DNA from 3 places in the Micromonospora humida genome. Region 2 is predicted to be linked to each of the others. Evidence: riboswitches for the same ligand, from Rfam matches in the RefSeq annotation. Region 2 holds a riboswitch; each other region holds the start of a gene.
What was found. A riboswitch is a leader RNA that binds a small molecule or an ion and turns the genes downstream of it on or off. The one in region 2 is predicted to bind cobalamin.
Positions count from the first base shown of each region.

Region 1: another riboswitch for cobalamin. It lies ahead of cobN (cobaltochelatase subunit CobN); the one in region 2 lies ahead of bluB (5,6-dimethylbenzimidazole synthase).
Region 3: another riboswitch for cobalamin. It lies ahead of JQX11_RS02825 (ribonucleoside-diphosphate reductase subunit alpha); the one in region 2 lies ahead of bluB (5,6-dimethylbenzimidazole synthase).

Region 1 covers NZ_JAFEUC010000001.1:124,620-134,879, reverse strand. Annotated here, with positions in the region: gene JQX11_RS00600 (MFS transporter) at 1-816, shown strand, start outside; gene JQX11_RS00595 (AfsR/SARP family transcriptional regulator) at 821-1,597, opposite strand; gene JQX11_RS00590 (MFS transporter) at 1,888-3,129, shown strand; gene JQX11_RS00585 (aldo/keto reductase) at 3,203-4,102, shown strand; gene JQX11_RS00580 (hypothetical protein) at 4,193-4,528, shown strand; cobalamin riboswitch at 5,123-5,252, shown strand; gene cobN (cobaltochelatase subunit CobN) at 5,562-9,284, shown strand; gene JQX11_RS00570 (VWA domain-containing protein) at 9,281-10,260, shown strand, end outside.
Region 2 covers NZ_JAFEUC010000001.1:836,250-846,509, reverse strand. Annotated here, with positions in the region: gene JQX11_RS03445 (nuclear transport factor 2 family protein) at 1-223, shown strand, start outside; gene JQX11_RS03440 (acyl carrier protein) at 387-662, opposite strand; gene JQX11_RS03435 (amino acid adenylation domain-containing protein) at 663-2,258, opposite strand; gene JQX11_RS03430 (ferritin family protein) at 2,598-3,557, shown strand; gene JQX11_RS03425 (acyl carrier protein) at 3,640-3,882, shown strand; gene JQX11_RS03420 (AMP-binding protein) at 3,890-5,608, shown strand; gene JQX11_RS03415 (hypothetical protein) at 5,605-6,645, shown strand; gene JQX11_RS03410 (hypothetical protein) at 6,642-7,400, shown strand; cobalamin riboswitch at 7,657-7,854, shown strand; gene bluB (5,6-dimethylbenzimidazole synthase) at 7,891-8,535, shown strand; gene JQX11_RS03400 (hypothetical protein) at 8,609-8,953, shown strand; gene JQX11_RS03395 (GNAT family N-acetyltransferase) at 9,078-9,377, opposite strand; gene JQX11_RS03390 (hypothetical protein) at 9,733-10,260, shown strand, end outside.
Region 3 covers NZ_JAFEUC010000001.1:691,695-701,954, reverse strand. Annotated here, with positions in the region: gene JQX11_RS02845 (ABC-F family ATP-binding cassette domain-containing protein) at 1-1,363, shown strand, start outside; gene JQX11_RS02840 (PIG-L family deacetylase) at 1,600-2,154, shown strand; gene JQX11_RS33680 (DUF7402 domain-containing protein) at 2,200-2,790, shown strand; gene JQX11_RS02830 (ribonucleotide-diphosphate reductase subunit beta) at 2,856-3,833, opposite strand; gene JQX11_RS02825 (ribonucleoside-diphosphate reductase subunit alpha) at 3,887-6,262, opposite strand; cobalamin riboswitch at 6,384-6,597, opposite strand; gene JQX11_RS02820 (helix-turn-helix transcriptional regulator) at 6,625-7,512, opposite strand; gene JQX11_RS02815 (oxidoreductase) at 7,640-8,542, shown strand; gene JQX11_RS02810 (hypothetical protein) at 8,598-9,317, shown strand; gene JQX11_RS02805 (hypothetical protein) at 9,455-9,841, opposite strand; gene JQX11_RS02800 (TetR/AcrR family transcriptional regulator) at 9,960-10,260, opposite strand, start outside.

The sequences.
Region 1 (10,260 bases), 710 kb from region 2:
CCGGGCGGTCTGCGGTCGATGCTCACCCACCTGGTCGACGCGGCCGTGCTGCCCCGGGCGCTGTCCCTGGACACGGTGCTCAACCAGGTCTGCTGGGGGCTCGGACCGGTGCTGGTCGGGGTGACGGTCGCCGCCGTCTCGCCCGCCGCCGGTGTGGGCCTGGTCGCGCTGCCGGCCGTGATCGCCGCGGGGGCGGCCCTGCGCCTGCCCGATCCGGCGGCGGCCCGGCCCGCCGCCGGGCGCAGCCGGGTGCTGCCGGTGCTGCGCCTGCTGGCCCGCACCCTGGCGTTGACCGCCGCGCTGCGGGTGCTGCTCGGGGTGCTGACGGTGGCGGCGGTGCCGCTGTTCACCGGCAGTGGCCAGGCGTCGCTCGCCGGGCTGGCCCTCGCCGCGTACGCGGTCGGGACCGGCCTCGGCAGCGTCCTGTACAGCCTGCGGAGCTGGCCGGGCGGCCACCAGCGGCAGGCCGACGTCGCCCTGCTGGTGCTCGGCCTGGTGGTCGCGTTCGCGGTGGTCGCGCGACCGCACGCCGTCGCGCTGCTGACGCTGTACGCCGTCGCCGGGTTCTTCGAGGGGCCGACCGTGCTGGCCCGGTCGCTGCACCTGGAACGGGTCCTGCCACCCGACCGCCGGGCCACCGGCTTCTCCCTCCAGTACGCGGCGATCGGTTGGGGGTTCGCCGTGGGCAGCATGGTGCTGGCACCCCTGCTGACCCGCTGGGGCGCGGCCACCGTGGTCACCGGGGCGGGGCTGGCGGTGGCGGCGCTCGCCCTCGTGGCGACCCTTCTGCCCGCGCGCCCCGACCGGGTCCGGTGACCCGTCACCGGTACGCCGCCCCCGACCATCCGGCCGCGGCGGACCGGCGGGCGTCGGACGGCTCGCTGAGCGCCGGGTCGCCGTCGAGCACCCGCCGGTGCAGCCGCTGCAACGCCGGCCCCGGCTCGATGCCCACGCCGTCGGCAAGCGTCTGACGGAGGTCGCGGTACACCGCGAGGGCGTCGGCCCGGCGGCCCACCTGGCACAGCGCCCGCATCTGCATGTCGCGCAGCCGTTCCCGCTCGGGGTGGAGGGTGACCAGCGCGGCCAGTTCCTCGACGGCTTCGTCGTACCAGCCGAGACGCAGGTAGGCGTCGGCGCGCAGCTCGATGGCGAGCAGCCGCCGTTCACCGAGCCGTCGGCTCTCGGCCAGGATCGAGGGGGACGGGTCGACGTCGGCGAGCGGGTCCCCCCGCCAGGCGGCCAACGCCTCGGACAGGGACCGGACCGCGTCGTCGAGCCGGCCCGCCGCGAAGGCGGCCCGGCCGCGCACCACGTTGGCGTCGAAGAGGTGGCTGTCGACGTCGCCGCGTGCCAACCGCAGTTTGTATCCACCCGGGCCGGTGATGATGGACCGCCCCACCGACGGGGGCAGACTGCGCCGGAGGCGGAAGACGTACTGCCGGATCAGATTGCCGGCCGAGGCGGGTGGTTCGTCGGTCCACACCTCCCGGGCCAGGCGTTCCACCGGAATGAGCACATTTCCGTTGACCGTCAGGACCGCCATCAGATTGCGTTGCTTGGGAGCATTGATGCAGTAGTTCTGCCCGGGAAGTATCACAAATGTTCCGAGTATGCCGAACTTCACGAATCCCCCACGATGCGCGTGCCCCCGTACCGTCAGTGCCCACCACTGATTGAAGTTAATCGATCAATAATGACGGTGCCGCGCCATCTCCGTTCGGCCGCGCCGCTGCGGTAAGGGGCACATCGCGCTTGTGGCCGTGACGAAAGCGGTGTGAGATCAGCGGTGGGACGTCGGGCCCGGACGGGACACACCGGGCCGGGAAAACGACCACACCGGGAAAGCCGGGCCGGAAGGGCCACGCCAGGGGAAGAGGACCGCGCGCCGTGAACACCGCCACCGATGACCGAGCCGTCCCACCCCCGGTGGTACGGGCCGCCCGTACCGGAGTCGCGGTGGTCTTCGCCCTCAACGGCCTCGCCGTGGCGACCTGGTTCTCCCGGGTCCCGGCGGTCCGCGACGCGCTCGGCCTCAGCGCCGGCCGGCTCGGACTGCTGCTGCTGGCCATGTCCGGGGGCGCGGTGCTGGCGCTGACCACCGCCGGCCTGGTGACCCAGCGGCTCGGCCCGGCCCGCACCGTCGTCGCCTCGACCGTGCTGGTGGCGGTCGGCCTGGCCGGGGTGGGCATCGCCACCCCGCTCGGCTCGCTGCCCGGCGTCGCGGTCGGCCTGTTCGCCCTCGGCTACGGCTCCGGCACCTGCGACGTGGGCATGAACGTCGAGGGCGCGGCGGTGGAGAAACGGCTCGGTCGCACCATCCTGCCCCGCTTCCACGCCGCTTGGAGCCTCGGCTCGGTGGCCGGCGCCGGGCTCGGCGCGGGCGCGGCCCGGCTCGCGGTGCCGATCACCGTGCACCTGGCGGTGCTGGCGGCGGTGGTGCTCGGCGGCACCCTGCTCGGGGCGCGGAACTTCCTGCCCGCCCTGCCCGCCTCCACCGCCGACGGTGCCGCGTCGGCCCGCCGGGGTGGTCTGCTCGCGGCCTGGCGGGAGCCGCGCACCCTGCTCATCGGCGCGCTGGTGCTGGTGATGGCGTTCACCGAGGGCAGCGCCAACGACTGGCTGGCGGTCGCCTTCGTCGACGGCTACGGGGTCAGCGAGGCCGCCGGGGCCGCCGTCTTCGGGGTCTTCGTCGCCGGCATGACCATCGGCCGGACCGCCGGCACCGTGGCCATCGACCGCTGGGGCCGGGTACCGGTGCTGATCGGCACGATCCTGCTGGCCGCCGCCGGCTCCCTGCTGGCGGTGCTGGCCGGCTCCGGGCCGCTCGCCGTCGTCGGGGTGGTCCTCTGGGGACTCGGCGCATCGCTCGGCTTCCCGGTCGGGATGAGCGCCGCCGCCGACGACGAGGAACGCGCCCCCGCCCGGGTCAGCGTCGTCGCGGTGCTCGGCTACACGTCGTTCCTGGCCAGCCCGCCGCTGCTGGGTCTGCTCGGCGACCACGTCGGCATCCTGCACGCCCTGCTGGTGGTGCCGGTGCTGCTGATTCCGACCCTGGCCCTGGTGCCGGCGACCCGTCCGCCGGCCGGTGCCGCGCCGCAGACACCCGCCGGCCCGATACAGAAAATCTAACAGTCGTCGGCCCCGGCCGGTATCGGGTGCGCGGCCGTTACGCCGGGCCACCGCCGCTGGCTAGGGTCGCCGGATGCCAACCGAGATCACCGCCGCAGCGGCGGGCCGCTGGACCCTGGGTGACCGCACCGTGCACCGGATGGGCTTCGGCTCGATGCGGATCACCGCCCACCCCGACCGGGACCGGGCGCTGCGCGTCCTGCGCCGGGCCGTCGAACTGGGGGTCGACCACATCGACACCGCCGCGTTCTACGTCTCGCCGGGCGGCACCCTGAAGGTCGGCACCGGCCCCGCCAGGTACGCCACCGAACTGATCCGCGCCGCGCTCGCCCCGTACCCGGAAGGGCTGGTCGTCGCCACCAAGGTCGGCTTCCGGGACGACCCGACGACCGGCCTGCACGAGGAGGCCAGCCCGGCGCAGCTGCGCGCCCAGGTGGAGGAGAACCTGCGCCGGCTCGGCCGCGACCACCTCGACCTGGTCAACCTGCGGATCGTCAAGCGGCCCGCGCCGGACTCCGTGGCCGAACGCTTCGGCGCGCTGGCCGAGCTGCGCGACGCCGGCCTGATCCGGCACCTGGGTCTGTCCAACGTCCGCCTCGACCACCTCGACGAGGCGCAGACCATCGCCCCGGTGGTCTGCGTGCAGAACAACTACGCGCTGGACAACCGCGGCGACCAGGACGCCATGGTCCGCGAGTGTGGTGCCCGGGGTATCGCCTACGTGCCGTTCTTCTCCCTGACCGGCGGCAACCGCGAAGGCGGGGCCCGCACCGACCACGGCGCGGCCGTACACGCCGTCGCCCGCGCCCACGACGCCACCCCGCAGCAGGTACGCCTCGCCTGGACGCTGCACCAGGGCCCGCACGTACTGGCCATCCCCGGCACCGGTGACCCGGCCCACCTCGCCGAGAACGTCGCGGCCGCCGCGCTGCGACTCACCCCCGACGAACTGGCCGCCCTCGACCGGCGGTGAACGGGCCGCTCAGCCGGCTGTCACCGGGTTCGCAGCGCCCTTCCAGGTGGGGGTGCTCCACTGGAGGGACGCCGAGGAGAGGACGGGCAGATGGGCTGGTTCAGCCGACGGACCCGGGCTGACGAGGGCATCCCGACGAAGCTCGACCGGGAGGCCACCCGGGACGACCTGACCGCGCTGGCGGACTTCGTGGCCGCCCACCGGGGGGTGGAGTTCTATCTCGAACCCGAGACGACCGCCACCGACACCACGGTGGTGGCGATCGCGCACGACGGGGAGTGGATCCGCCGCCGTACCGGCTCCCCACGTACGGCGGCGAAGCTGGCCCACCGGCACGCGGTGCCCCTCTACGAGGCGGCGAAGACCGGATACCCGGAGCGGATGCGGGCCTGGAACCGGGCCCACCCCGAGCGTCGCCTCCGCTGACCCCGCAGCCGCGCGTGCGGCGTGGCGGGGTGGTGGCCCCCGTGGGATGTCGGCCCGTGGGATGTGGGTCCGTGGGATGTGGGTCCGTGGGGGTGCGGCCACGGCGGCGGGTGCGACCGCCGGCCGCCCCGGTCGCCTGCCACTGCGGGGCAGGGGTGTGGGGGTATGTCGTCGCGGGCCCTTTCGAGCTGATGACGGCGACGGATCGGCCCCGCCGGGTGGGACGACCCGTACCGCCAGGTCGGGGGTGGCCGGGGTGGCGCGGCACCGGATGGGCCTGTGACCGGAGGGCCTGCGGCACCGGAGGGGGCGGCCCCGCGGCACCGGGCCGGGGCCGCCGCCCTCAGGCTGCCCCGGCCCCGGCGTGTCGGGGGGCCCTACCCGGCGCGCCAACCGTCCGGTCAGGTCGGCCGTGCCGGTCCCGAGTCGTTGACATCATCAGCTCGACAGCGTGCGAGAGAGGTGTCCCGACCGACCAGGGCCGTGCCGCCCGGATCAGCTCCGTGCCGCCCAGTTCCGCGCCGTCGCGGGGCCGGTGGCCGCCGTTGACCTCGGGGTGAGGAGTGTGGCAGCATTCGCGGCCTGACGGCAGTGAAGGAAGTCGGTGCGATTCCGACGCGGTCCCGCCACTGTCACCGGGGAGCGATCCCCCCTCGTGGGTCACGACCGTGCGTGCACGGTTGGAAGGCCGGGGGTGAGCGTCGATCCGGGAGCCAGGATACTTCGGCCGTCGGAGAACCCCAGGGCGTGGACACCCGAGGAGGACCCGATGACGCACAGCGTCACTGCCGACCCGATCACGGTCGGTGATTTCCGCATCACCGTCGAGCCCGCGCCGCCGCGCGCTCCCACCTCTCCCACCGTCGCCGGCCGTCGCCGGGGCGGTCGGCCTGCCACGTACCGCTGACGGCCGGTCCGGGTGCCCCGCCGCCGGCGGGGTACGTCGGACCTCCGCCGCCGCTGACCGGCGTCCCTCCCGCCCCGCTCGGCCCGGCCCCGTGGTCGAGCCGGACGTCACTCTCCGGAGCCGAACGTGCGCATCCTGCTGCTGTCCACCGCCGACACCGATCTGCTCGCCGCCCGCGCCAGCGCCGCCGACTACCGTCTCGCCAACCCCACCCGGGTCGACGTGGCCGCCGTGCCGGCCCTGCTCGACGGTGTCGACCTGGCCGTCGTACGGCTGCTCGGCGGGCGGCAGGCGTGGCCGGACGGCCTCGCGGCGGTGCTCGGCTCCGGCGTCCCCACGATCGTGCTCGGCGGCGAGGCGGTGCCCGACGCGGAGCTGATGGCGGCCTCCACGGTGGCCTCCGGGGTGGCCACCGAAGCGCTGTCCTACCTGGTCGAAGGGGGCGCGGACAACCTCGCCCAGCTCGCCCGGTTCCTCTCCGACACCGTCCTGCTCACCGGTGAGGGCTTCGACCCGCCCACCCCCACCCCGCCCTACGGCATCCTCGACCACCACCGCCCGTCCACCCCGGTCGACGGGGCGGACCCGGTGGCCGGACCGGCCGGGCGGCAGGACGGCGGCGGGCGGCCCACGGTGGGGATCGTGTTCTACCGGGCGCACGCGCTGGCCGGCAACACCGGTTTCGTGCAGACCCTGGCCGACGCGGTCGACGCGGCCGGCGGCGAACCGCTGCCGATCTTCTGCGGATCGCTGCGCGGGCTCACCCCCGGCGACGGGCCGCTGGACCTCTTCGCCCGCTGCGACGCGCTCGTCGTCACCGTCCTCGCCGCCGGGGGGACGGTCGCCGCCGACGCCTCCGGCGGGGGCGACGAGGACGCCTGGGACGTCGGCGCGCTCGCCGCCCTCGACGTGCCGGTGATCCAGGCGCTCTGCCTGACCAGCACCCGGGAGCAGTGGGCGGCCAGCGACGCCGGGCTGTCCCCGCTGGACGCGGCCATGCAGGTGGCCATCCCCGAGTTCGACGGTCGGATCGTCACCGTGCCGTTCTCGTTCAAGCGGATCGACGCCGACGGGCTGTCGGTCTACGCCGCCGACGCCGAGCGGGCCGCCCGGGTCGCCGGGATCGCCGTCCGGCAGGCCCGGCTGCGCCACCTGCCCAACGCCACGAAGCGGGTGGCGGTCGTGCTCAGCTCCTACCCGACGAAGCACTCCCGGGTCGGCAACGCCGTCGGCCTGGACACCCCCGCCTCGGCGGTCCGGCTGCTCGCCGCCCTCGCCGACGCCGGATACCACCTCGGCGACGCGCCGCCCCCCACCGACGGGGACGCGCTGATCCACGCGTTGATCGCCGCCGGGGGCCACGACGTCGAGTGGCTCACCCCGGAACAGTTGGCCGCCGCCGAGGCCCGGGTGCCGGGGGACACCTACCGGCGCTGGTTCGACCAGGTGCCGGTCGACCTGCGGGACCGGATGCGGGAACACTGGGGTGAGCCACCCGGCCAGCTCTACACCGACGACGGGGACATCGTCCTGGCCGGGCTGCGGTTCGGCAATGTCACCCTGCTGATCCAGCCGCCGCGCGGCTTCGGCGAGAACCCGATCGCCATCTACCACGACCCCGACCTGCCACCCAGCCATCACTATCTGGCCGCCTACCGGTGGCTGGCTGCGCCGGTCGCCGACGGCGGCTTCGGCGCGGACGCGGTGGTGCACCTCGGTAAACACGGCACCCTGGAATGGCTGCCCGGTAAGGGACTCGGCCTGGCCGCCGACTGCGCCCCCGACGCCGTCCTCGGTGACCTGCCGCTGGTCTACCCGTTCATCGTCAACGACCCCGGCGAGGGCACCCAGGCCAAGCGGCGGGCGCACGCCGTCGTGGTCGACCACCTGGTGCCCCCGATGGCCCGCGCCGAGACCTACGGCGAACTGGCGAAACTCGAACAGCTGCTGGACGAGTACGCCACCGTGCAGGCCCTCGACCCGGCGAAGGTGCCGGTGGTCCGGGGGCAGATCTGGGAGTTGGTGCGCGCCGCCGAACTCCACCACGACCTGCACACCGAGGCGATGCCCGCCGCCGACGACTTCGACGACTTCGTGCTGCACCTCGACGGCTACCTGTGCGAGGTCAAGGACGTGCAGATCCGCGACGGGCTGCACATCCTGGCCGGGGTGCCCACCGGTGAGGCCCGGGTCAACCTCGTCCTGGCCGTGCTACGCGCACCGCAGGTGTGGGGCGGCAGCCGGGCGCTGCCCGGCCTGCGGCAGGCCCTCGCCGCCGGCTACGGCCTGGACGAGCAGGCGCTGCTCGCCGAGCCCGGGGCGCGGGTGGCGGTGCCGACGGCGTTGACCGACGTCGTGGACGGGCCGGCGGTCACCGCCGCCGACGCGGTGGACCTGATCGAGGGGCTGGCCCGGCGGCTCGTCCTCGGCATGGAGACCCTCGGCTGGGATCCGGACCGAGCCGACCCGGTGGTCGCGGAGGTGACCGGTGGGTCCTGCCCCGACGCCGCCGAGGTGCTGCGGTTCGCCGCCCGTGAGGTGGTGCCCCGTCTGGACCGCACCACCGACGAGATCACCCACACCCTCGGCGCGCTCGACGGCCGGTTCGTGCCGCCCGGACCCTCCGGGTCGCCCACCCGGGGGCTGGTCAACGTGCTGCCCACCGGCCGCAACTTCTACTCCGTCGACCCGAAGGCGATCCCCAGCCGCAACGCCTGGGACGTCGGGGTCGCGCTGGCCGACTCGCTGCTCGCCCGCTACCTCGCCGACACCGGGGAGTACCCGCGGTCGGTCGGGCTGACCGTGTGGGGCACCAGCGCCATGCGTACCCAGGGCGACGACATCGCCGAGGTGCTGGCCCTGCTCGGCTGCCGGCCGGTGTGGGACGACCGGTCGCGGCGGGTCACCGGCGTCGAGGTGGTGCCGGTGGCGGAACTGGGCCGGCCCCGGGTCGACGTCACGGTCCGCATCTCCGGCTTCTTCCGCGACGCGTTCCCGCATGTCGTCGCCCTCCTCGACGACGCGGTACGGCTGGTCGCCGCCCTCGACGAGCCGGCCGGGGACAACTACCTGCGCGCGCACGTGGCCGCCGACCTCGCCACCCACGGCGACGAGCGGCGGGCCACCGCCCGGATCTTCGGCTCCAAACCCGGGGCGTACGGGGCGGGGCTGCTGCCGCTGATCGACGCCCGCAACTGGCGTACCGACGCCGACCTGGCCGAGGTGTACGCCGTCTGGGGCGGCTACGCCTACGGCCGGGGCCTGGACGGGCGGGAGGCGCGGGCCGACATGGAACGGTCCTTCGCCCGGATCGCGGTGGCGGCGAAGAACCAGGACACCCGCGAGCACGACATCGTCGACTCCGACGACTACTTCCAGTACCACGGCGGGATGGTGGCGATGGTGCGCCACCTCACCGGGGCCGCCCCGGCCGCGTACGTGGGCGATTCGGCGATGCCGCACGACGTGCGCACCCGCACCCTCGGCGAGGAGACCCGGCGGGTGTTCCGGGCCCGGGTGGTCAACCCGAAGTGGATCGCCGCGATGCGCCGGCACGGCTACAAGGGCGCGTTCGAGCTGGCCGCCACCGTGGACTACCTGTTCGGCTACGACGCCACCGCCGGGGTCGTCGACGACTGGATGTACGAGCGCCTCGCCGAGGCGTACCTGTTCGACGGGGCGACCCGGGAGTTCCTGGAGCGGTCCAACCCGTGGGCGCTGCGCGGCATCACCGAACGGCTCCTGGAGGCCGCCGAACGCGGCCTGTGGGCCGCCCCCGACCCCACCACCCTGGACCGCCTCCGGGAGACCTACCTGGCCACCGAGGGCGACCTGGAGGATCTCCAATGAGCGGTTTTCCCTTCTCGGCCGTGCTCGGGATGGACGACATGCGGTTGGCGCTGCTGCTCAACGCGGTCAGCCCGGCGATCGGCGGGGTGCTGGTGCGGGGCGAGAAGGGCACCGCCAAGTCCACCGCCGTCCGCGCCCTCGCCGCCCTGCTCCCGCCGGTGGACCGGGTCGCTGGCTGCCGGTTCGGCTGCGACCCGGCCGCCCCCGACCCGACCTGCCCGGACGGTCCGCACCCGGGTGCCGCCGGGCACGAGGACCCGGCCGCCGCGCCGGTCGAGCGCCGACCCGCCCGGCTGGTGGAGCTGCCGGTCGGTGCCGCCGAGGACCGGGTGGTCGGCTCGCTGGACCTGGAGAAGGCCCTCGCCGAGGGGGTACGCGCCTTCGAGCCGGGCCTGCTCGCCGCCGCCCACCGGGGGGTGCTCTACGTCGACGAGGTGAACCTGCTCCACGACCACCTGGTCGACCTGCTCCTGGACGCCGCCGCGATGGGCCGCTGCCATGTCGAACGGGAGGGCGTCTCGGTCAGTCACGCCGCCCGGTTCCTGCTGGTGGGCACGATGAACCCGGAGGAGGGTGAGCTGCGTCCGCAGCTGCTCGACCGGTTCGGGCTGACCGTCGAGGTGGCGGCCAGCCGGGACCCGGTCGTCCGGGTGGAGGTGGTGCGCCGCCGGCTCGCCGCCGACGCGGACCCGGCCGGGTTCGCCGCCCGGTGGGCCGCCGCCGACGCGGAGGTGGCCGCCCGGGTGGCCGCCGCCCGGGACCGGCTCGACGCGGTGCTGCTGCCCGACGCCGCGTTGCGGCAGATCGCCGAGGTCTGCGCCGCGTTCGACGTGGACGGGATGCGCGCCGACATCGTCACCGCCCGGACCGCCGTCGCGCACGCCGCCTGGCAGGGGCGGGACCGGGTGACCGCCGAGGACGTGCGGGTCGCCGCCCGCCTCGCCCTGCCGCACCGCCGTCGCCGTGACCCGTTCGA
Region 2 (10,260 bases):
CGTACGCGACGACGGGAAGACCTGGACCGGCCGGACCGAGATCCGCGAGTGGATCCAGGGGCACCTGATCACCCCCAGGATCGTGCTCACGCCGACCTCGTTCGCGGACGACCGGCTGGTGGCCTCCGGGGACGGCGACTTCCCCGGCGGCCCGCTGTCCTTCTCGTTCGTCTTCACCATCAAGGACGACGAGGTCACCGACCTCACTATCGCCCCGGTCTGATCCGTCAGCGGCCGTGCCAGCCCAGGGGAGGCCGGCCTCCCGATCATCGGGAGCCGGCCACGTGAGGTGCCGAGGTGCGACCGCGGCACGGTGACGGGCCCACCCGGCAGCCCGGCGCGACCGGACGAGGAAAGTCGCACCCGAGCCGTCTACCGCAGCCGGGTCACCGCGGGGCGCGCGAGGAGTGATCGTCCATCAGCTCCTGGACCACCGTCCACATGTGGCCGGCACCGGAGAACAGCGCGGGGTCGAGCACCTCGTCGCCGAAGTCGACACCGAACTCCCTCTCCAGGTCCGCCAGGAGCGCTGTCGCCCGTAGCGAGTCCAGGCCCAGGTCGAGAAGCGGTTCTGCCGGGATGTCCTCGTCCACGGAGAGCGCCGCCAGGTAACGGCGCAGGATCGCCTCGAACGACGCCGGCCAGGTGGTGGGTGACGACATCTAGGTCTCCGTTCCGGGCGGGGCCGCGTCGGCATGGTCGAGGAACCGTCGGGTCAGTGCCGGATAGTCGACCTTGCCGTTGCTGTTCGTGTCGATCGCCTCCACCGCGAGCCACCGCGTCGGCAGCATGTACGGGGGCAACGTCCGGGCCAGTACGGACCGTACCGACGCGTGGTCCGGCGGCCGGTCGCCGGCGGCCACGTAGGCGAGGCCGATCTCGCGCCCGGCAGCCTCGGGGGAGTCGACCGCCACGATCGCCACGTCGGCGAACTCCGGCAGCTGCCGCGCCACCCGGGCGATCTCGTCCAGTTCGATGCGGTACCCGCGGGACTTGATCTGCCGGTCACCGCGACCGTGGAAGTGGGCGAGCCCCTGCTCGTCGATGCTGGCACGGTCCCCGGTGCGGTACCAGCGGGTGACGTCGTCCCCCTCGACGGTGCCGAACGCCGCCGCCGTCTCCGCCGGGCTCCGCCAGTACCCCGGGCTGAGCCCGACCCCGGCGATGTGCAGGTCACCGACCACGCCGGTCGGCACCGGCCGCCGGTGTTCGTCGAACACCCCCAGGCGCTCACCGGGCAGCGCGGTGCCGATCGGCACCCCGGCACCCGACGCCGGCATCGCCCCGACGTCGTGGTAGCTGCTCGCGACGGTGGCCTCGGTGGGCCCGTAGAGGTTGGTGAACCGGACGTGCGGCAGGTTCGCCATCCAGTGGCGCAGGCCGTCGACCGGAAAGACGTCCCCGCACCAGACCACCCGGCGCAGGTCCGGCATGTCCCGCACCACACCACGGTTGGCCATCGCCATGAGGACCGACGGCACGGACGACCACTGGGTCAGCCGCTGGTCACGGATGAACCGTGCCAGCAGGTCGGGGGCGAGGTTGTAGTGCGCCGGCACCAGGTGCAGCGACGCGCCGGCCGCCACCGCCGAGTAGATGTCGAGCACGGAGAAGTCGAACGACAACGCCGAGTGGCAGGAGAGCCGGTCCGCGCCGGTCAGTCGGAAGTGCTCCCGCGCCCAGGACGCCAGACACAGCACGCTCCCGTGGGTGATCGGCACTCCCTTCGGCGTCCCCGTCGAACCCGAGGTGAAGAGCAGGTACGCGAGGTCGGTGCGGCCCGGTTCGGTGGCCGGTGGCGTGGCCGGTGCGGCGGAGACCTCGGCCGCCAGGACGTCCTGCGGTCGCCGTGCGTCCGGCGGTGGGTCGGTGAGCCAGACCGTCACGGCCGACGGACCGTCCCAGCACTGCCGGAGCAGACGGCGGGTGGTGGCATCCCCGATCAGGAACCGGGGCTCGGCCGCGACGATCCGGGGCCGCAGCCGGGCCGGCGGGCTGGCGGTGTCCAGCGGAACGTAGACGCCACGGCATTTCAGGACCGCGAAGATGGCGCAGATCGCCGCAGCGGTCCGGGGGAGCAGGAGGACGACCCGGTCGCCCGGCCGGAGCCCACGGGCCGCCAGGACGTGGGCGAGGCGGCTGCTCTCCCGCTCCAGGTCGCCGTAGGTCAGCACCCCGCCCTCGTCGACCACCGCCACGCTCGACGCGTCACGGTCGGCCTGTTCCCGGACGAGATCGACGAGGCTGCCACGTGCCACGGCCCGTATCCCCATGTCGGGCTTCCCCTCCGGAACCTCGTAGTTGGTGCCGCCGACGAAAATTCCCGCCTTTCTACCACACGATCATTGCCGCGAGAGGACACAGTTTCCCGGTGCAAGGGAACCGAACCAACCACCCGGACTCCTGTTCGGACGGTGCTCCACGCCGGCCGTTGCCGCCGGCACCACGGGGCCCGGGAACCCTGCTTGACACCCGGCACCCGCTCGCCGATTCTCTAGGTGATCACTGGTCGATGCCGTTCCTCCGGTCGATCCCACTGCCGGCTGCCACCGGTGCGGCCCCGTGACGCAGGGCCGCCAAGGGAAAGGAGTCCCACGGTGACGGCCATTCTCGACGAACAGCTCATCGACGACCGGGAGACCACTCCCGAGAGCCTGTACCTGCGCTGGGAGCGGCAGAACTGGTCCACCCAGGACCTCACGATGGCCGCCGACCGACCGGCGTGGCAGGCGCTGCGGCCCTTCCTCTACCAGGAACTCAAGGCCGCCCTCGTGGAACTCGCCGTCGGCGAGGTCGCCGTCGCCCGGCTGCTGACCCCCCTGGTGTACGCGGCCCCCACCCAGGCCGCCCAGTTCTACCTCTCCAGCCAGCTCGTGGACGAGAGCCGGCACAGCATCTTCTTCCTCGGCTACCTCCGGGCGGTGGAGGGGGCCATCGAACCACCCCACGCGTACGCGCTGCGGTGCCGCGCGGAGGCCTCCGCCGCCACCGTGGAACTGTTCGACGCGTACCTGCTGGAACAGACCGAACGGGTGCGGCGCGACCCGGACGACCGCGACGCCTGGTACGCCGCGGTGACCACCTACCACGTGGTGGCCGAGGGGGCGCTCGCGCTGGTCGTGCTCCGCTCGGTCGCCGAGGCGGTCCGCCGCTGCGGCCAGCTGCCCGTGCTGGCCGAGGGACTGCGCAACGTGATCCGCGACGAGTCCCGGCACGTCGGTTTCGGCGTGTGGGCGATGCGCCACGCCGTGGACAACGGCCGCCGGCAGCTCGTCGGCGACCAGGTCCTCGACACCATCCCGTACGTGGTGCACGTGCTGGTCGGACCGGAGCGGCGCAACCCGTCGGCGCTGCCGATGGTGGTCCGGGCCCGGGGCCGGCAACTGCGCGACCAGTGGGACACCGCCCGGGACGCGCTGCTGCGCCGCGTGCGCGCCGCCGGTCTCGACGACGTCGACGCACAGGTCACCGAGGTGTGGCGGGCCGCCGAGGAGCGGGCCGTCGCCGACTACGAGAACCGGCACGGCGTGCCACATCCGATCCGGAGCCTGAACTGAGGAAACCGGAGCCCGAGCTGAGGAAACCGGAGCCCGAACTCAGGAAACCGGAGCCTGAACTGAGGAAAAGGGAGAAAGTCCGATGGCAGAGCCCGTCGAGGTGACGGTCCGCCAACTGGTGGCCAGCATGGCACCCCACCCGGCCGGGGACGTCACCGACGGCCAGCGACTCGTCGAGGACCTGCACTTCGACTCGCTCACGCTCATCGAACTGGCCGTCGCGTTGGAGCGGCGGTTCGACCTGCCACCGATCTCCGACGACGAGGCGATGGACGTCGTCACGGTCGCCGACGTGGTGGCGCTGGTCAGCCAGGCCGCCGGATGACGACGCCATGAGCCTGACCGGCTGGCTCACCGAGCCGCGCACCGGCCACGGGCTACGGGTGGCCACCGACGACGCCGGTTGGGCCCGGCACGACTTCCCCTCCCTCGCCGCCGCCGCCCTGGACGTGGCCGGACTGCTGCGCGGCACGGGACTGCGCCGGGGCGAGGTGGTCTCGCTCCTGCTGGTGTCACCGGAGACGTTCCTGGCCGGGTTCTTCGGAACGCTGGCGGCCGGCGGGGTGGTCAATCCGATGCCGCCGCCCGCCGGGCTCGGCGCGGGTGCGGCGTACCCGGAGCAGTTGACCCACCTGATGCGGGTCGCCGGCACCCGTACCGTGCTCGTCGACCCGCACCTGGCCGGGACCGCCCGCAGCGCCGCAGCCGCCGCCGGTCTGGCGGTGACCGTGCTGACCGTCGCGGGCCCGGACCAGCCGGGCGACGCGGGGCCGGGCCGGCCCGTCGCGCCTGCCGCCGACGATCCGCAGCCACCGGCCGGGGACGAGGTGGCGCTGGTCCAGTTCACCTCCGGATCGTCGGGCCACCCCCGGGCGGTCGCCATCCGCGCCGACAACCTCCTGGCCAACGTCACCGCCATCCGCCGCTGGCTCGACATGGACGCCGCCGACGTGACCGCCACCTGGCTGCCGACCTACCACGACATGGGGCTGATCGGCTGCACGTTGGCCCCGGTGCTCAACCAGAGCGACATCCTCGCCATGCGGCCGGACCAGTTCATCCGCTCACCCCGACGCTGGCTGTCCTGCTTCGGCGAGCAGGGTGCGACGCTGACCGCCGCACCCACCTTCGGCTACGCCTACGCCGCCCGGCGGATCGGCCCGGACGAGCTGGCCGGAATGGACTTCAGCGGCTGGCGGGCCGCGATCGTCGGAGCCGAACGGGTCAGCCGGCACACCCTGGAGTCGTTCGCGGCGCTGCTCGGCCCGTACGGGTTCCGCACCCGCACCTTCCTCCCCGCGTACGGGCTGGCCGAGAACACCCTAGTAGCGACCGGCCTGCACCTGGCCCCACCACCGGTGGCGCTCCGGGTCGCCGGCGAGCTGCGCCCCGGCGAGCCGGTCGAGGTGACCGCCGTCGAGGAGGTCGGGACGGACCCGTCGGCCGACGACGACTGGTTGGTTGGCTGCGGCGATGCCCGCGACGGTGTCGCGGTGACCGTCGTCGACGACGAGGGCAGGACGCTGCCGCCCGACGTCGTCGGGGAGATCGCACTGACCGGCCGGTCGGTGGCCGCCGGATACCACGGTCCCGCCGCACCTGACGCCGCCTTCGCCGAGGGCCGGCTGCGCACCGGCGACCACGGCTTCCTCCACGACGGCCAACTGTTCGTCCTCGGCCGGGCTGGCGACAGCCTCAAGGTACGCGGACGCAACCTCTACGCGGAGGACCTGGAGGCCCGTCTCGCCGGCGTCGACGGACTCTCCCCGGAACGGGTCGTGGTGCTGGCCGGGTCCGCCGGCCACACACCCGTACTGCATGCGCTGATCCGGCAGCGGCCGGGGCCGTGGGCCGCGGAGGTCGCGCGGATACTCGGCCGGGAGGGCGGCCCCGGCGTACGGATCCGGGTGCTCAGCGTGCCCGCGCCCGCGGTGGCGCGTACCACCAGCGGCAAACCACGACGGCGGCCCATGTTCCGGGCCGCCACGGACGGCTCCCTCCCCGGCGAGGTGCTCTACGACTCCGCCGAGCCCGCAGCGTGGCCGCGATGAGCGCCGTCACCGCAGCGCAGACCGACAGCTGGCTCGCCGCGCTGCGCCGGATCACCCTCGTCCCGCCGGCCCACCGCGAGGCCACCGTCGACCGGGCGGGCGCGCTGGGGCTGCTGCGTTGCCCCGCCGAGACACTGGATCTGCTGGTCGAGGCCGGTCTGCCGGTCACCGGCGAGGGCGACGAACGGCGGTTCTGCCACTACGACCTGATCAACCTGGGTCTCTACTCGGGCAGCGGGAACAGCCTGCCGGAGATCGGCTGGGAGTTCGCCTTCCGGTTCTCCCTCAAGCCCGCCGCCACCTGGACCGAACCGAGGTCCTGGCGGATGACCGCGACCCTGAGGTGCCCGGACGGCGGATGCGGCACCGACCCCGGCTGGCTGCTGCACCGACCGGTTCCGGAGCTGACCGGTGGCGCGGCCTCCGGCTGGACCAGCGCCGCCGGGCCGGTGACCGTGACCGACGACGAGGTGCGGCTGCCGGCCGTACCCGACCTGGTCACCGTCGACCTGGACCTGGTCACCGCGGGCCGGGCGGACCGGATCGTCTCCCCCCGGCTGGCCCGGCTCTTCGCCGACATCCGGCACGGCGGGCCGCGTTTCCAGATGCTGCCGTCGAGTTGGCAGGTCGACCCGGACGACACCCTCGCCAACGGGGTGGTCAACTGCGTCTCCGCCAGCCTGTACCTCGAACGTGAGTGCCGGGCCATGGGGTACGAGGCGTACGCCCGGCGGGGTTGGCTGATCGGGATGATGGACCTCGACCACGCCTGGCTGGAGGTGCGCGACGACGACGGCCGGATCAAGGCGGTGGACCCGGTGATGGCGCTGCTGGCCCGCCTGCTTCCCGGCGACCGGACCGCCTTCGAGGAGTTCTGCATCGGCTCCAGCCTCAACCGGGTGTTGCCCTGCGCCTGCCGGGCGGAGGGTCCGATGGCGGTACACCACTGCGGGGGCCGGACCCGTCCGCTCGCGGTGGGCACCACCATCAAACCGCTGCGGCCCGGCCGACCGCGGGCTGATGGACCACTGCCGTGACCGTCGGGTCCAGGGTTTACCGCACGGGCACCGAGGCCCGCTATCCGGCCATCACCCAACGGGGCACCCTGAAACCGACCCAGCTGGTGCACCTCCTCGACGAGGTCTCCGCCGGCTGGTGGCAGGAGACGGCCGGCCTCGACCGCTGGTCCTACTTCGAACGGCACCGGGTCCGCGCCGTGGTGCGGTACGTGCAGGCGTACACCCCGCCGGTGCGGGTGCTTCCCGGAGCGCCGCTCGACGCCGAACTGGCCGTCACCCTCGGCGTCGACCGGCGTGGCTGGTACGGCGGGCACGACGAGCTGACCCTGCGCGCCGCCGACGGCACCGTGGTGGCGGTGTGGACCAGCCGGTGGACCTGGTTGGACGCCGGCGCCGGGGCACGACCCACACCGCGCACCGAGGCGCCCCCGGGCTTCGGCGGCGACTCGCCGCTGCTGCCGGAGCTGCCGCGACGACCCCGCAGCGGCGGAACCGAGACGGCGGCTTTCACCTTCAGCGACCGGGAGACGGATCTGAACGACCACGTCTTCTTCGCGTGCTACCTGGAGCGCGGCGAGAACGCGCTGGCCGACGCGGGGGTGCCGCCCGGCCGTACCGACACCAGCCGGTGCTGGTACCTGCGACCGGCGCGGGCCGGTCAGTCGATCACACCAGCGGTCACCGAGACCGCCCACGGGCACGTCGTCGAGCTGCGCTTCGGCGCGGGCGGCTTTCCGGCGGCGGTCTGTGAGTACGCCAGCATCGAGCGGTGACCGAGCCGAGCCCAGGCCGGTCGGGATCGGACCGGTGTCAGCCGCTCACCGCCGCCGAGAGCGTCGTCGTGCTCCTCCGGCCGCACGGGAGTCCAGCGACCGGAGGGCCTCGTGGTGGGCCTGACCGCCGGACACCTCGGCGAGGACGTCGCACACCCCGGCGTCCACGTGGACGCCGGAACACCGGGACCCGCTGCGTGTGCTGTCGGGCCGGGCCGTGGCCGGCCGGCGTCGGTGGTGCGGGTTAGCATCGGCGACGGCATGATCGTGCGAGGTGCCCCGCGCACGCGGGGAGAATCGGGAAGCCGGTGTGATTCCGGCACGGGCCCGCCGCGGTGACCGGGGAGCGACCGTCCAGGCGCGAGGAGCGCAGCCACTGGCCCAAGGGCTGGGAAGGCGGACGGGTCGGCGTTGATCCGGGAGTCCGAAGACCGGCCTCGCGTCGAGCGCCCACCCGTCGGGGTGGGCCGAGCGCAGCGGGAGCCTGCCTGTGGAACTCTACGACGCCATCCACCGCCGCCGGGACGTCCGGGCCGAGTTCACCGGGGAGCCGGTGCCGGCCGACACCCTGCACCGGATTCTCGACGCCGCGCACGCCGCGCCCAGCGTCGGCAACTCGCAGCCGTGGGATTTCGTCCTGGTCCGGGACCCGGCCGTCCGTCGCCGGTTCCATCGGCACGTGCAGGCCGAGCGGGCGACGTTCGCCGCCACCCTGGACGGTGCGGCGGCCGAGCGGTTAGCGCGTATCAAGATCGACGGGGTGCTGGAGTCGACGCTGTCGGTGGTCGTCACCTACGACCCGCAGCGCGGCGGCCCGGCGGTGCTCGGGCGGCACGCCATCGCCGACGCGGGCCTCTACTCGGTCTGCCTGGCCATCCAGAACCTCTGGCTCGCCGCCACCGCCGAAGGGCTGGGCGTCGGGTGGGTGTCCTTCTACCGGGAGCCGTTCCTGGCCGAGCTGCTGGGTGTGCCGGCCGGCATCCGGCCGGTGGCCTGGCTCTGCGTCGGGCCGGTCACCCACCTGGAGGCCGTGCCCGATCTGGAGCGGCACGGGTGGCGGCGGCGCAGGCCCCTCACCGAGGCGGTCCACCACGACCGGTGGCTACGGCGGGGGACCGACCAACCGAACAGCTAATTCGGGTACGTCGATGCGACGGCTAGGCTGGCGTCGCACTGAGTCATCACTCGGCCACGTTGGGAGGAGTTTCATGCGTACCACCGTCAAGGTGCTGGCGGCGTCCGCGCTCGCCGTCCTGAGCCTCGCCGCCGCCGGCGCCACGCCGGCACTCGCCGCCGCCCCGGCGCCCTTCTGCGAGTCCGGCGCGTCGCAGTTCTACTGCGACGCCAGCAGCACCGGCACGACGACCTGGAGCATCACCTGGTACTCCGGCAGTGTCGGCACCTTCACGACCGCCGCGCCGACCCTCTTCGCCACCTGCCCGGCCAGCAACCTCGGCCACCCCGTGCGGGCCAGCTACAGCTATGTGGACGGCGGCACCACCCAGTACAGCGGCACCACCCAGTTCATCTGCCGCAGCGGCCCCTGGCAGTAGGGCCGTCCGGCGTCCGGCGTACGCGCGGGTGACGCGCGCACGCCGGACGGGCTCTGGTGTGACCACCACCCGGGCGTCGACGCCGGACTTTCCGGGACCACGGGCACCGACGACCGGACGCCGGTCACGTCGTGGTGATGGCCGCAGCTCGTGAGTAGCTGTACAGGATGTATCCCCGGTAGACGGCGGCGTGGAACAGGTAATGCGCGATGCCCACCATCTCACCGTCGCGCCGTGCGCAGATGCCCCGGATCTGTTCGCGGTCCACCAGGCGCTGCCACGTGCGTTCGTAGCCCTCGTCGTCGACCTCGGTTGCGGGTCGACCCGGCCGGCCCGCCCAGTGCGCGGGGAAACGCCGGGTCAAACCCTCCCACTCTTCGCGGTCACGTCCAGTCAACGAGTCGATGCTCACCACGGCCGTCATCCTCGCATCACCTCCCGTACTGCGGAGGGCGTCGGACGCGGTGTCCGGCGGACCGGACGCCACCTCGGTGCACCAACGCTGCCGGGTGAGCAGGTATGGGTTTGTATGGGGATCCCCCGCACGGCCCGACGTCACGCGACGCTCGTCGGCGAGGCCCGCCCCGAGGGCGGGCGCCGAGCTATTCCACCTGTGGTGGGAGGGAACGATGATGAGATTGCTACCGCGAGAACACCGGTCACCATCCGGGCTGGTGGGCATCACGATCGCGGCGGTCCTGCTGGGGATGGGGGTACATGCCAGCGGGGAGGGGAGACCCCCGGCTGCCCAGGGGGATCTTCAGGACTGGCATTCGACGATGGTGAAGGTGCCGCGGCCGTCGGCGCAGGGGTGCTTCACCGCGGCCTATCCCGAACTGGTGTGGCAGAAGACCGGGTGCGTGGCCCCGCCGTCGGCTCCGATGGCCCCGAACCTCGAACAGGCTCCCCGGCGGGACGTCGGGGGCGGGATCGGGATCGTGACGGGAAGGCCGACGGGTGCCGGTCCGATCACCCGCGCGTCCGGCAGTTTTGAGAAGGTGAACCAGCAGAACCTGAGCGTGACCAGCGTCCCGACCGACGGGCCGACCATGCCGGGCAGCTACTCGTTCCAGCTCAACACCAACCACCTCCGGGTCCAGGAGTGCAACGGTTCACCGACCGCCGGCCTGTGCCGGGGCTGGAAGCAGTTCGTGTTCGCCAACGACGGCACCAGGGGCGGCAATCCCAATCCGGACCCCAGCCCCAGCCGCCTCTACGTCGAGTACTGGCTGCTGCACTACAACCCGGACCCGAGCCAGCCGTGCCCACCGGGGTGGACCGAGGCACCGGACGACTCAGAGACCCAC
Region 3 (10,260 bases), 140 kb from region 2:
CCGCGTCGTCGCCGCGCTGCACGCCATCGAGGCCGGTGACGCCGCCGAGGAGCACTTCGCCACCGTCGGCGACGACTGGGACGTCGAGGACCGCACCCGGGTCACCCTCGACCGGCTCGGCCTGACCGGGGTGACGCTGGACCGCCGGCTCGGCACCCTCAGCGGCGGCGAGGTGGTCTCCCTCGGCCTCGCCGCCGAACTGCTCAAACGGCCCGACGTGCTGCTGCTCGACGAGCCCACCAACAACCTCGACCGGCCGGCGCGGGAACGACTGCTCGCCGTGCTGCGGTCCTGGCCGGGCACGCTGCTCGTGGTCAGCCACGACCGTGTGCTGCTGGACGAGATGGACCGCATCGCCGCCCTCGACCACGGCGGGATCCGCTTCTACGGCGGCAACTTCACCCACTACGAGCAGGTGGTACGGGCCGAGCGGGAGGTCGCCGAGCGGCAGGTGCGTCAGGCCGAGCAGGACGTGAAGCGGCAGAGGCGGGAACTCCAGCAGGCCCGCGAGCGGGCGGCCCGCCGGGCCTCGACCGCCGCCCGGAACCTGTCCGACGCGGGGCTGCCCCGGATCGTCGCCGGCAACCTCAAGCGGGACGCGCAGGTGTCGGCGGGCCGGGCCGACGACGTGCACACCGCCCGGGTCGCCGATGCCCAGGCCCGGCTGGACCAGGCCGGTGAGGCGGCCCGCCGCGACGACCAGCTCGTCCTGGACCTGCCCGACACCACGGTGCCCGCCGGTCGCACCGTCTTCGCCGGCCACGGGATGCGGGCCGGCTACGCGGGCCGGCCGGTCTTCGCCGGTGACGGGGTCGACCTGACCATCCGGGGTCCCGAACGGATCGCCCTGACGGGGCCCAACGGTGCGGGCAAGTCGACGCTGCTGCGGCTGGTCGGCGGCCGGCAGGAGCCGGAGGCGGGCACCGTCGCGCGGGCGTCGGGGCGGGTGGCGTACCTGTCGCAGCGCCTCGACCTGCTCGATCCGACCCGGACGGTCGCGGAGAACCTCGCCGGGTTCGCCCCGGCGCGGACCGGGGCGGAGCGGCTGAACCTGCTGGCCCGGTTCCTGTTCCGGGGTGCCCGCGTCCACCTGCCGGCGGGGGTGCTCTCCGGCGGTGAGCTGCTGCGCGCCACCCTGGCCTGCCTGCTCTTCGCCGAACCGGCACCGCACCTGCTGCTGCTCGACGAGCCCACCAACAACCTTGACCTGGTCAGCGTGGCCCAGTTGGAGAGCGCGCTGCTGGCGTACCGGGGGGCATTCGTGGTGGTCAGTCACGACGACCGGTTCCTGGCCGGGATCGCCGTGGACCGGTGGCTCCGGCTGGCCGACGGGCGGCTCACCGAGGCCGGACCCCCGCAGTGATCCGGCCCGCCGTGATGCCCACCGACGGGGCAGAGATAGACGCTCGTGCATGGTAGAAAGGGGACGCACGCTACTGCTACGGGGAGGTAACTGTGCGTCACTTCATGCTGCGAACATTTCGCCGTCGTCCGGCCCGGTGGTCGCTTGCCGTTCCGGTGGTGGCCGCCTGTGCGGCGGCGACCCTGGCCGGCCCGCCGGCAGCCCAGGCCGGGCCGGGCTGTCCGGCGGGAGCGATCATGAACGTGGTCGCCCACCAGGACGACGACCTGCTCTTCCTCAGTCCGGACCTGCTGCACGACGTGCAGGCCAACCGCTGCGTCCGCACGGTCTTCGTCACGGCGGGCGACGCCGGCCGGGACAGCACCTACTGGACCGGTCGGGAGACCGGGGCGCGGGCGGCGTACGCCCAGATGGCCGGGGTGGCCGACAGTTGGACCCAGGCGGACGCCGGGATCAGCGGGCATCCGATCCCGGTCTTCACGCTGACCGCCCGGCCCACCGTGTCGCTGGTCTTCCTCCGGCTGCCGGACGGCTATCCCGGCGGCACGGGGCACCCGAACACCGGCTCGCAGAGCCTGCAGAAGCTCTGGCTCAACGGCATCTCCACGATCACGTCGCTGGGCACCGGCGCGTCCAGCTACAGCCGGGCCGGCCTGATCACCACCCTGGCCGGGCTGATGGCCGCCTACCAGCCGACCGCCGTCAACACCCAGGACCACGCGGGTGGGTTCGGCGACGGTGACCACAGCGACCACCACGGCGCGGCCTACTTCGCCCAGGCCGCCGAGTAGGCGTACGTCGGTTCGCCCACGTTCACCGGCTACCACGACTACAAGATCAAGAACTATCCGGCGAACCTGGGATCGACCGACGTCGCCGGCAAGTCCGCGGCCTTCTTCGCCTACGGCCAGTACGACGACGGGGCCTGCACCAGCCTGCCCACCTGCGCCGGCTACGACTACCCGGCCTTCCTCCAGCGGCAGTACAAGGTCCTCGGCCCCAACCTGGCCCGGACGGCCACCGTCACCGCGACCAGCCAGGACACCGGCAGCGGGCAGACGGCGGCCAAGGCCGTCGACGGGGTGGTCGCCGGCTGGCCCGACGACCAGACCCGGGAGTGGGCGACCGTCTACGGCGGCGTCGGCACCCAGCTCACCCTGAGCTGGCCGGGCCCGCGCACCGTCCGCCGGGTCGTCCTCTACGACCGGCCCAACCCCAACGACCAGATCACCGGCGGCACCCTGCTGTTCAGCGACGGCACCTCCACGGCCGTCGGTGCCCTGGACAACGGCGGCGGTCCGACGGAGGTCATCCTCCCGGCGGCGAAGACGGTGACCAGCGTCAAGCTCACCGTCACCGGGGTCGGCGGCAGCACCGTCAACGTCGGCCTCGCCGAAATCGAGGTGTTCGGCAACGCCGGCCCCTGAGCGGACGGCCGAGGCCCGGTCCGGTGGGGGTGTGTGACCACCGGACCGGGCCCCGGCCGCGCCGGTCAGAAGTCGTCGTCGAAGGTGACGCTGCCGCTGACCCCCACCTGGTAGGCCGACACCCGACGCTCGAAGAAGTTCGACAGCTCCTGCACGTCCTGCAGATCCATGAACGCGAACGGGTTCTGCGCGCCGTAGCGCGGCGCGATGCCGAGCTGGGCGAGCCGCCGGTCGGCGACGTGTTCCAGGTAGGTCCGCATGTCCGCAAGCGACAGCCCCGACACGCCCTGGTCGAGCAGGTCCTCGGCGAACTGCACCTCGCACTCGACGGCCTCGGCGAGCATCTCGGTCACCTGACGTTCCAGGTCGGCGTCGAACAGGTCCGGCTCCTCCCGCCGGGCGGTCTCCACCACGTCGAAGGCGAACGCCATGTGCATCGACTCGTCGCGGAAAACCCAGTTGGTGCCCGACGCCAACCCGTTGAGCAGGCCCCGGGACCGCAGGAAGTAGACGTAGGCGAACGCGCCGTAGAAGAAAAGCCCCTCGATGCAGGCGGCGAAGCAGATCAGGTTCAGCAGGAACGCCCGCCGGTCCGCGCGGGTACGCAGCTCCCGCAGCTCGAAGACCGAGTCGATCCAGCGGAAGCAGAACTCGGCCTTGCGCCGGATCGACGGGATGTTCTCGATGGCGGCGAACGCGGCGAACCGTTCCTGCTCGTCGGGGACGTACGTGTCGAGCAGGTTCAGGTAGAACTGCACGTGCACGGCTTCCTCGAACAGCTGCCGGGACAGGTAGAGCCGGCCTTCGGGAGAGTTGACGTGCTGGTAGAGGTTGAGCACCAGGTTGTTGGCGACGATCGTGTCACCGGTGGCGAAGAACGCCACCAGCCGGGACACCAGGTGCCGCTCGGCCGGCGACAGCCGCTCCAGGTCGGCCAGGTCGGAGTGCAGGTCGACCTCCTCCACCGTCCAGGTGTTGCGGATGGCGTCCTTGAACCGGTCGAAGAAGTGCGGGTAGCGCATCGGCCGCAGGGTGAGGTCCATGCCGGGGTCGAGCAGCAGCTGCCGCCCGGCGGTGCGGGGTTCGTCGACGGTGGTCACTGGCACGCCTCGCAGCTCTCGGGGTTCTCCAGGGAACAGGCCAGCGCCTCGGCGTCGGCCGCCACGACCGGGGCGACGGTGACGGTGGCCTGCTGGATCCGGGTCGCCGGACGCGACCGCAGGTAGTAGGTGGTCTTCAGCCCGGACTTCCAGGCGTACAGGTACATCGAGGACAGCTTGCCGATGGTCGGCGCGCTGAGGAACAGGTTCAGCGACTGCGACTGGTCGACGTACGGCGCCCGCGCGGCGGCCAGGTCGATCAGCGCCCGCTGCGGCAGCTCCCACGCGGTCCGGAACAACTCCCGCACCTCGGCGGGCAGGTCGACGATGCCCTGCACCGAACCCTCGGCCCGCTTGATCCGGTCGCGGATCTCCGAGGTCCACAGGCCGCGCGCCTTCAGCTCGCGTACCAGGTAGGTGTTGATCTGGAGGAACTCGCCGGACATGGTCTCGCGCTTGAACAGGTTGGACACCTGCGGCTCGATGCACTCGTAGCAGCCGGCGATCGACGCGATCGTGGCGGTCGGGGCGATCGCCACCAGCAGCGAGTTGCGCAGGCCGTGCGCGGCGATCTGGGTGCGCAGCGCCGCCCACCGCGCGGTCTGGGTGGGCTCGACCCCCCACAGGTCCGGGTGCAGGTCACCCCGGGCCGCCCGGGTCTGCGGGTACGCCGGGTGCGCGCCGAACCGTTCGGCCAGGCCGGTCGAGGTCTCCAGAGCGGTCAGGAAGATCTCCTCCTGGACCCGGGTGGACAGCTCCCGGGCACCGGGCGAGTCGAACGGCAGCCGCAGCGCGAACAACGCGTCCTGCAGCCCCATCAGCCCCAGCCCGACGGGCCGCCAGCGCGGGTTCGACGCCGCCGCCTGCTCGGCCGGGTAGTAGTTGATGTCGATCACCCGGTCCAGGAACACCACAGCCGTACGGACCGTGGCGCGCAGCCTGTCCCAGTCGACGCCGTCGGCGGTGAGGTGCGCGCCGAGGTTGACCGAGCCGAGGTTGCACACCGCCGTCTCGGTGTCGCTGTTGACCTCCAGGATCTCGGTGCACAGGTTGGACAGGTGGATCGTGTTGCCCGGCACGCCGGTCTGGTTGGACAGCCGGTTCGCCGGGTCCTTGAACGTCATCCACCCGTTGCCGGTCTGTGCCAGGGTGCGCATCATCCGCCCGTACAGGTCCCGGGCCTTCACCGTGCGGACCGCCTTCTTCTCGGCGACCCGGTACGCGGCGTCGAACTCCTCGCCGTACAGGTCGGGCAGCTCCGGGGCGTCCGACGGGTCGATCAGCGACCAGTCGCCGTCGGCCTCGACCCGGCGCATGAACTCGTCGGGGATCCAGTTGGCCAGGTTGAGATTGTGGGTGCGCCGGGCCTCCTCACCGGTGTTGTCCCGCAGCTCCAGGAACTCCTCGACGTCCGGGTGCCAGGGTTCCAGGTAGACGCAGGCCGCCCCCTTGCGCCGGCCGCCCTGGTTGACCGCCGCCACCCCGGCGTCGAGGGTCTTCAGGAACGGCACGATCCCGTTCGACCGGCCGTTGGTGCCCCGGATCAGCGCCCCCCGGCCGCGCACCCGCGTGAAGGAGATGCCGATGCCGCCGGAGAACTTCGACAGCTTCGCCACCTGGTGGTAGCGCTCGTAGATGGAGTCCAGCTCGTCGCGCGGCGAGTCGACCAGGAAACACGACGACATCTGGGTGTGCCGGGTGCCCGAGTTGAACAACGTCGGGGAACTCGGCAGATAGGCCAGCGACGACATCAACCGGTAGAACCCGACCGCCTCGTCGGGCGTGGTGGACAGCCCGCAGGCCACCCGCAGCAGCCAGTACTGCGGGGTCTCCACCACCAGCCGCGACTGCGGGTGCCGCAGCAGGTACCGGTCGGCCACCGTACGCAGCCCGAAGTACTCGAACCGCAGGTCACCGGCCGGGTCGACGGCGTCGTCGAGTTGGCGTGCGTGCCGGGCCACGAACGCGGCGGTGTCGTCGGCGATCAGGCCGAGGCCGTGGGCGTACCGGATGGACTCGCTGAACGAGGTCACCTCCTGCCCACGTACCTCCTCGTCCACGTAGGCGGCCAGCAGCCGGGCCGCCAGGCGGGAGTACTGCGGTTCCGTGCCGATCAGCTCCGCCGCCGTCTGGATCGACAGCTTGTCCAGCTCGGCCGTGGTCGCCCCGTCGTAGAGGCCGCTGATCGTCCTGGTGGCCACCCGCAGCGGGTCGACCTCGTCCAGGTCGGTGGTCCACCGGGCGACGGCCGTGACGATCCGGTTGACGTCCACCGGCTCGGTGTCGCCGTCGCGCTTGCGGACCCGCATCGCGGGCCGGCGTGGCTGCGCGCCGTCGACGTCGGACGGTGGGCTCTGCGCTGTGCTCGTCATGACCTCTCCTCGCTGTCACCGATGGCCATCGGGACGCGGGAGGACGCCGACGGGCGCGGCACGGCGGCCGGCCCGGGTGCTGGCGTCGGTCGTCCCGCGCGACCTCCGACCGCCGCGCGCAGCAGCGCACGGCGCACTGGCAGGTCTTCGGACTCGTGGGCGTGACCGGGGTCGGTCGCCTACTGGCCGTCGCTTCCCGGACCTCGCGGTCCAGTGCTCGATGACGGCGGTCGTTCCCACTTACCGCTGCGGGGCAGTCCCGGATTTCCACCGGGTTCCCTGTTGCCTCGACCGGACCACCGGGCCCGGCCGAACCAGCTGCGTGGCACACCATATATGGCGTAGATGGGGGAGAGGCAACACTAGATGTCGCGTCGGTGTGTCGGATAACTCTCATCCGACCGCCCGGTGGCCCGCAGTGACGCCAGCAGCCGCAGCGCGTCGGCGTCGGCGCTGCCGGGCTCGGCGGTGAAGACCAGCATGACCGGGCCGGGGTTTCCGGGCAGCGGGTAGGTGTCCCAGTCCAGGACGATGTCACCGACCTCGGGGACCTGGAAGGTCTTGGTGCCGCTGACCGACCCGCGCACGTCGTGCCGGGCCCACAGCCGCCGGAACTCGGCGCTGCGGATGCTCAGCTCACCGACGACGGCGGTGGCCCGGGGGTGGGTGGGGTCCGTGGCCACGGCGGCGCGCATCATGCCGATGTAGTCCATGGCCTGCTGCTCCCAGGACGCGCAGCGCCGCACCGGGGTCGCCGCCTCGTCGAACATCAGCAGCAGCATGTTGAGCCGGTCCGGCGGGTGGTCCGCCGGATCGCCGAGCAGCGCCACCGCCCACGCGTTCCAGGCGAGCAGGTCCAGGTGCCGGCCGAGCACCACCGCCGGGGTGTCCAGCACCCGCAGCAGCCGCCTGGTGCTCTCCGGCACCCGCTCCGGGCCGTGGTCGACCCGGGCGGGCGTCGGCCGGCGGGCGGCGCGGGCCAGGGTGAACAGGTGCCGGCGTTCCGCGTCGTCGAGGCCGAGCGCGGCGGCGAGCCCGTCCAGCACGTCGTCGGACGGGCGCACCTCCCGGCCCTGCTCCATCCGCTGGTAGTAGTCGGTGCTCAACCCGGCCAGCAGCGCCAGCTCCTCGCGGCGCAGCCCGGTGACCCGGCGTCGTCCACCCGGCTCCAGGCCGACGTCCCGGGGGTGCAACCGGGCGCGCCGGGCACGCAGGAAGTCACCGAGTTCACGGGCGTACGGACGGGTCATGTCGCCAGTGTGGCGCGGCCCGGACCGGCGTGGGTAGGTCTGCGGGACCTAGGCAACCGGGTACGACCGGCCCCGCCCGGTCGGGCCCTAGCGTCGGTGGTCCGATCCGACCGTCAGGGAGCAGCAGATGACCTGGACCGCCGACCACATCCCCGACCAGCACGGCCGCACCGCCGTCGTGACGGGCGCGAACTCCGGCCTCGGCCTGGTCACCGCCACCGCCCTGGCCCGGCGGGGCGCCCGGGTCGTGCTCGCCGTGCGCGACACCGCCGCCGGCCGGCGGGCCGCCCACGGCATGGGCGGCGACGTCGAGGTACGCGAGCTGGACCTCGCCTCCCTGGCCTCGGTACGGGAGTTCGCGGCGGCCCTGGCCGCCGACCGTCCGGTGCTCGACCTGCTGGTCAACAACGCCGGCGCGGTGCTGCTCGGCCCGCGCCGCACCAGCGTGGACGGCCACGAGCTGCACCTCGCCACCAACCTGCTGGGCCACTTCGCGCTGACCGGCCTGCTGCTGGGCAACCTGGCCGCGGCGCGGGCGGCCCGGGTGGTCAGCCTCAGCTCGATCACCCACCGCAACGCACACCTGGACTTCACCGACCTGATGGGCGAGCGCGGCTACCGGGGCTCCACCGCGTACGGCAGGTCCAAGCTCGCCACCACCGTCTTCGGCATCGAACTGGACCGCCGGCTGCGCGCCACCGGGTCGCCGGTGATCAGCGTGCTGGCCCACCCCGGTGTCACCCGCACCAACCTGACTCCCCGGGCCTGGTCCCACCAGGGTCGGCGCGGCCGGGTGATCGCCCGGCTCGGCCTGCTGGCCACCCAGCCGGTCGAGCAGGGTGCGCTGCCCCAACTGCGCGCCGCCACCGACCCGCAGGTCCACGGCGGCCAGTTCTTCGGCCCGGCCCGGTTCTTCCAGACCTGGGGGCCGGTCACCGAGGTGCGGGCCAGCCGGGAGGCCACCGATCCCGCCGTCGGCCGGCGGCTGTGGACGGCGGCCGAGGAACTGACCGGCGTGCGCTGTCTCTGACGCCGGGCCGCACTAGCATGGCTGCGGTCGGTGAGGGCGGCGGAGACGAGGCGACATGGGATGGCTCGGGCGGGTGCTGGGCGGCGGGGGCCGGCAGGTCCAGGAGGATCCGGTCCGGCAGGCGGCGCTGTCGGCCGAGGTGCGGCAGCGCTTCGGCGCCCACCTGGCCGTCCGACCTGCCGAGCAGGTGGCGGCGATGGTCGGGCTGCTCGACGACGGCGACGGCCTGGCGGTGGCGGCCGGCATCGTCGGTGAGTTCGCCGACGCGGCCCACGCGGACCTGCTGGCCCAGACGACGGAGCTGTACCGGCGTACCGGTCAGCGGTTCCCGGTGGACCGGCGCAACTACCGGCCACTGTGGCGCGAGGCCGGTGGCCGGCTGCACTGGCCGCTGTTCGCGCTGCCGGGCGGCCTGCACCCGTACGTGCACGTCGCCGCCGCCACCACGGTCGTCGGCACCCGGGCGGCGCAGTTCGTCCGGGCGACCGACCCCCATCCGCTGCTCGCCCGCCTGTTCGAGGTGCTCGACCTGACCACCTGCGGCTGGGAGTACGGCCGGGTGCGGGTGGACCACGACGGGGCGTCGCTGGTCGGTCGGCTGATCTCCACCACCCGCGACGTCCGGGCGGCGATGAAGGAACCCCCGTCGCTGCCGCCGTCGGTGCGGGAACTCATGCGCACCAACCGGGCGGTCGACGTCTTCGACCTCACCGGCGACCGGGTCGTCGGCACGATCAACGTGGGTGGTGAGCTGCGCCCGGCGCTGTTGACCTGACGCCGTCGGGTCGACCTGCGGGGCCGGCCTGCCCGGGGTGGACGCGGTTGCCGTCCACCCCGGGCTGCCGGGTCCCGTCACACCTGCGCACCGCTCGAAACGTCGAGGGGCACGCCGTGCCGGGCCGGCAGCCCCGGTCAGGCGACGCGGTGCGGGGCGAGCCCGTTGGAGCAGTCGGCGATGGTGACGGTCTGCGAGAAGCGCAGCGCGTCCCGGCGGGCCCACCCGTTGATCCCGGTGGAGGTGTTGCGGACGAAGAACCACAGGTCGCCGGTCAGCGTGGCGCAGTGCACGTCGATGTTCTGACTGGGATAACCCTGGCCCCTGGACTGGCAGTCCCGGTGCGGGTAGGCGTGGATGTAGGTCCCGTCGCCCCACGAGATTCCGCCCCCGCTGTAGCGGTCCGGGTGCTGCCCGTGGCCGTCGCAGTGGGCGCTGGCCGGGCTGGCGGGTATCAGGGCCAGCACCGAGCCGCTCACCGCGAGCGTCAGCGCGGAGGCGATGGAGAGGAGCCGAGATCGCATGGAAGTCCCCTGTCGATAGGTGACGATCACTGTCCACAGAGGATTACACGGGTCGGCCGCACCCGCACGGCGAACGGTGGGCACCGGGGCACCGCCGACCCGGCGAGACAGCCTCCGGTCAGGTGAAGAGCAGGTCCAACTGGTGGTCGAGGGCGGCGGTCGCCTGCACCGGGGTGTACTGCCCGCCGAGCAGGTACACCCCCAGCCCCTCCACCAGCGCCAGCAGTCCCGCCGCAGCGTCCGACGCCGGTGCACGCGGCAGCAGCCCGGCGATGAACTCCACCAGTTGCGCGGTGTCCGGCCGCAGGCCGGGGGCAGCCGCCGGGTGCAGTGCGGTCCAGGACAGGAACGCCAACGCCACCCGCCCGTCCTCGCGCGCCGCCTCGTCCAGCGGCAGCAACGCCGCAAGCAGGGTGCGC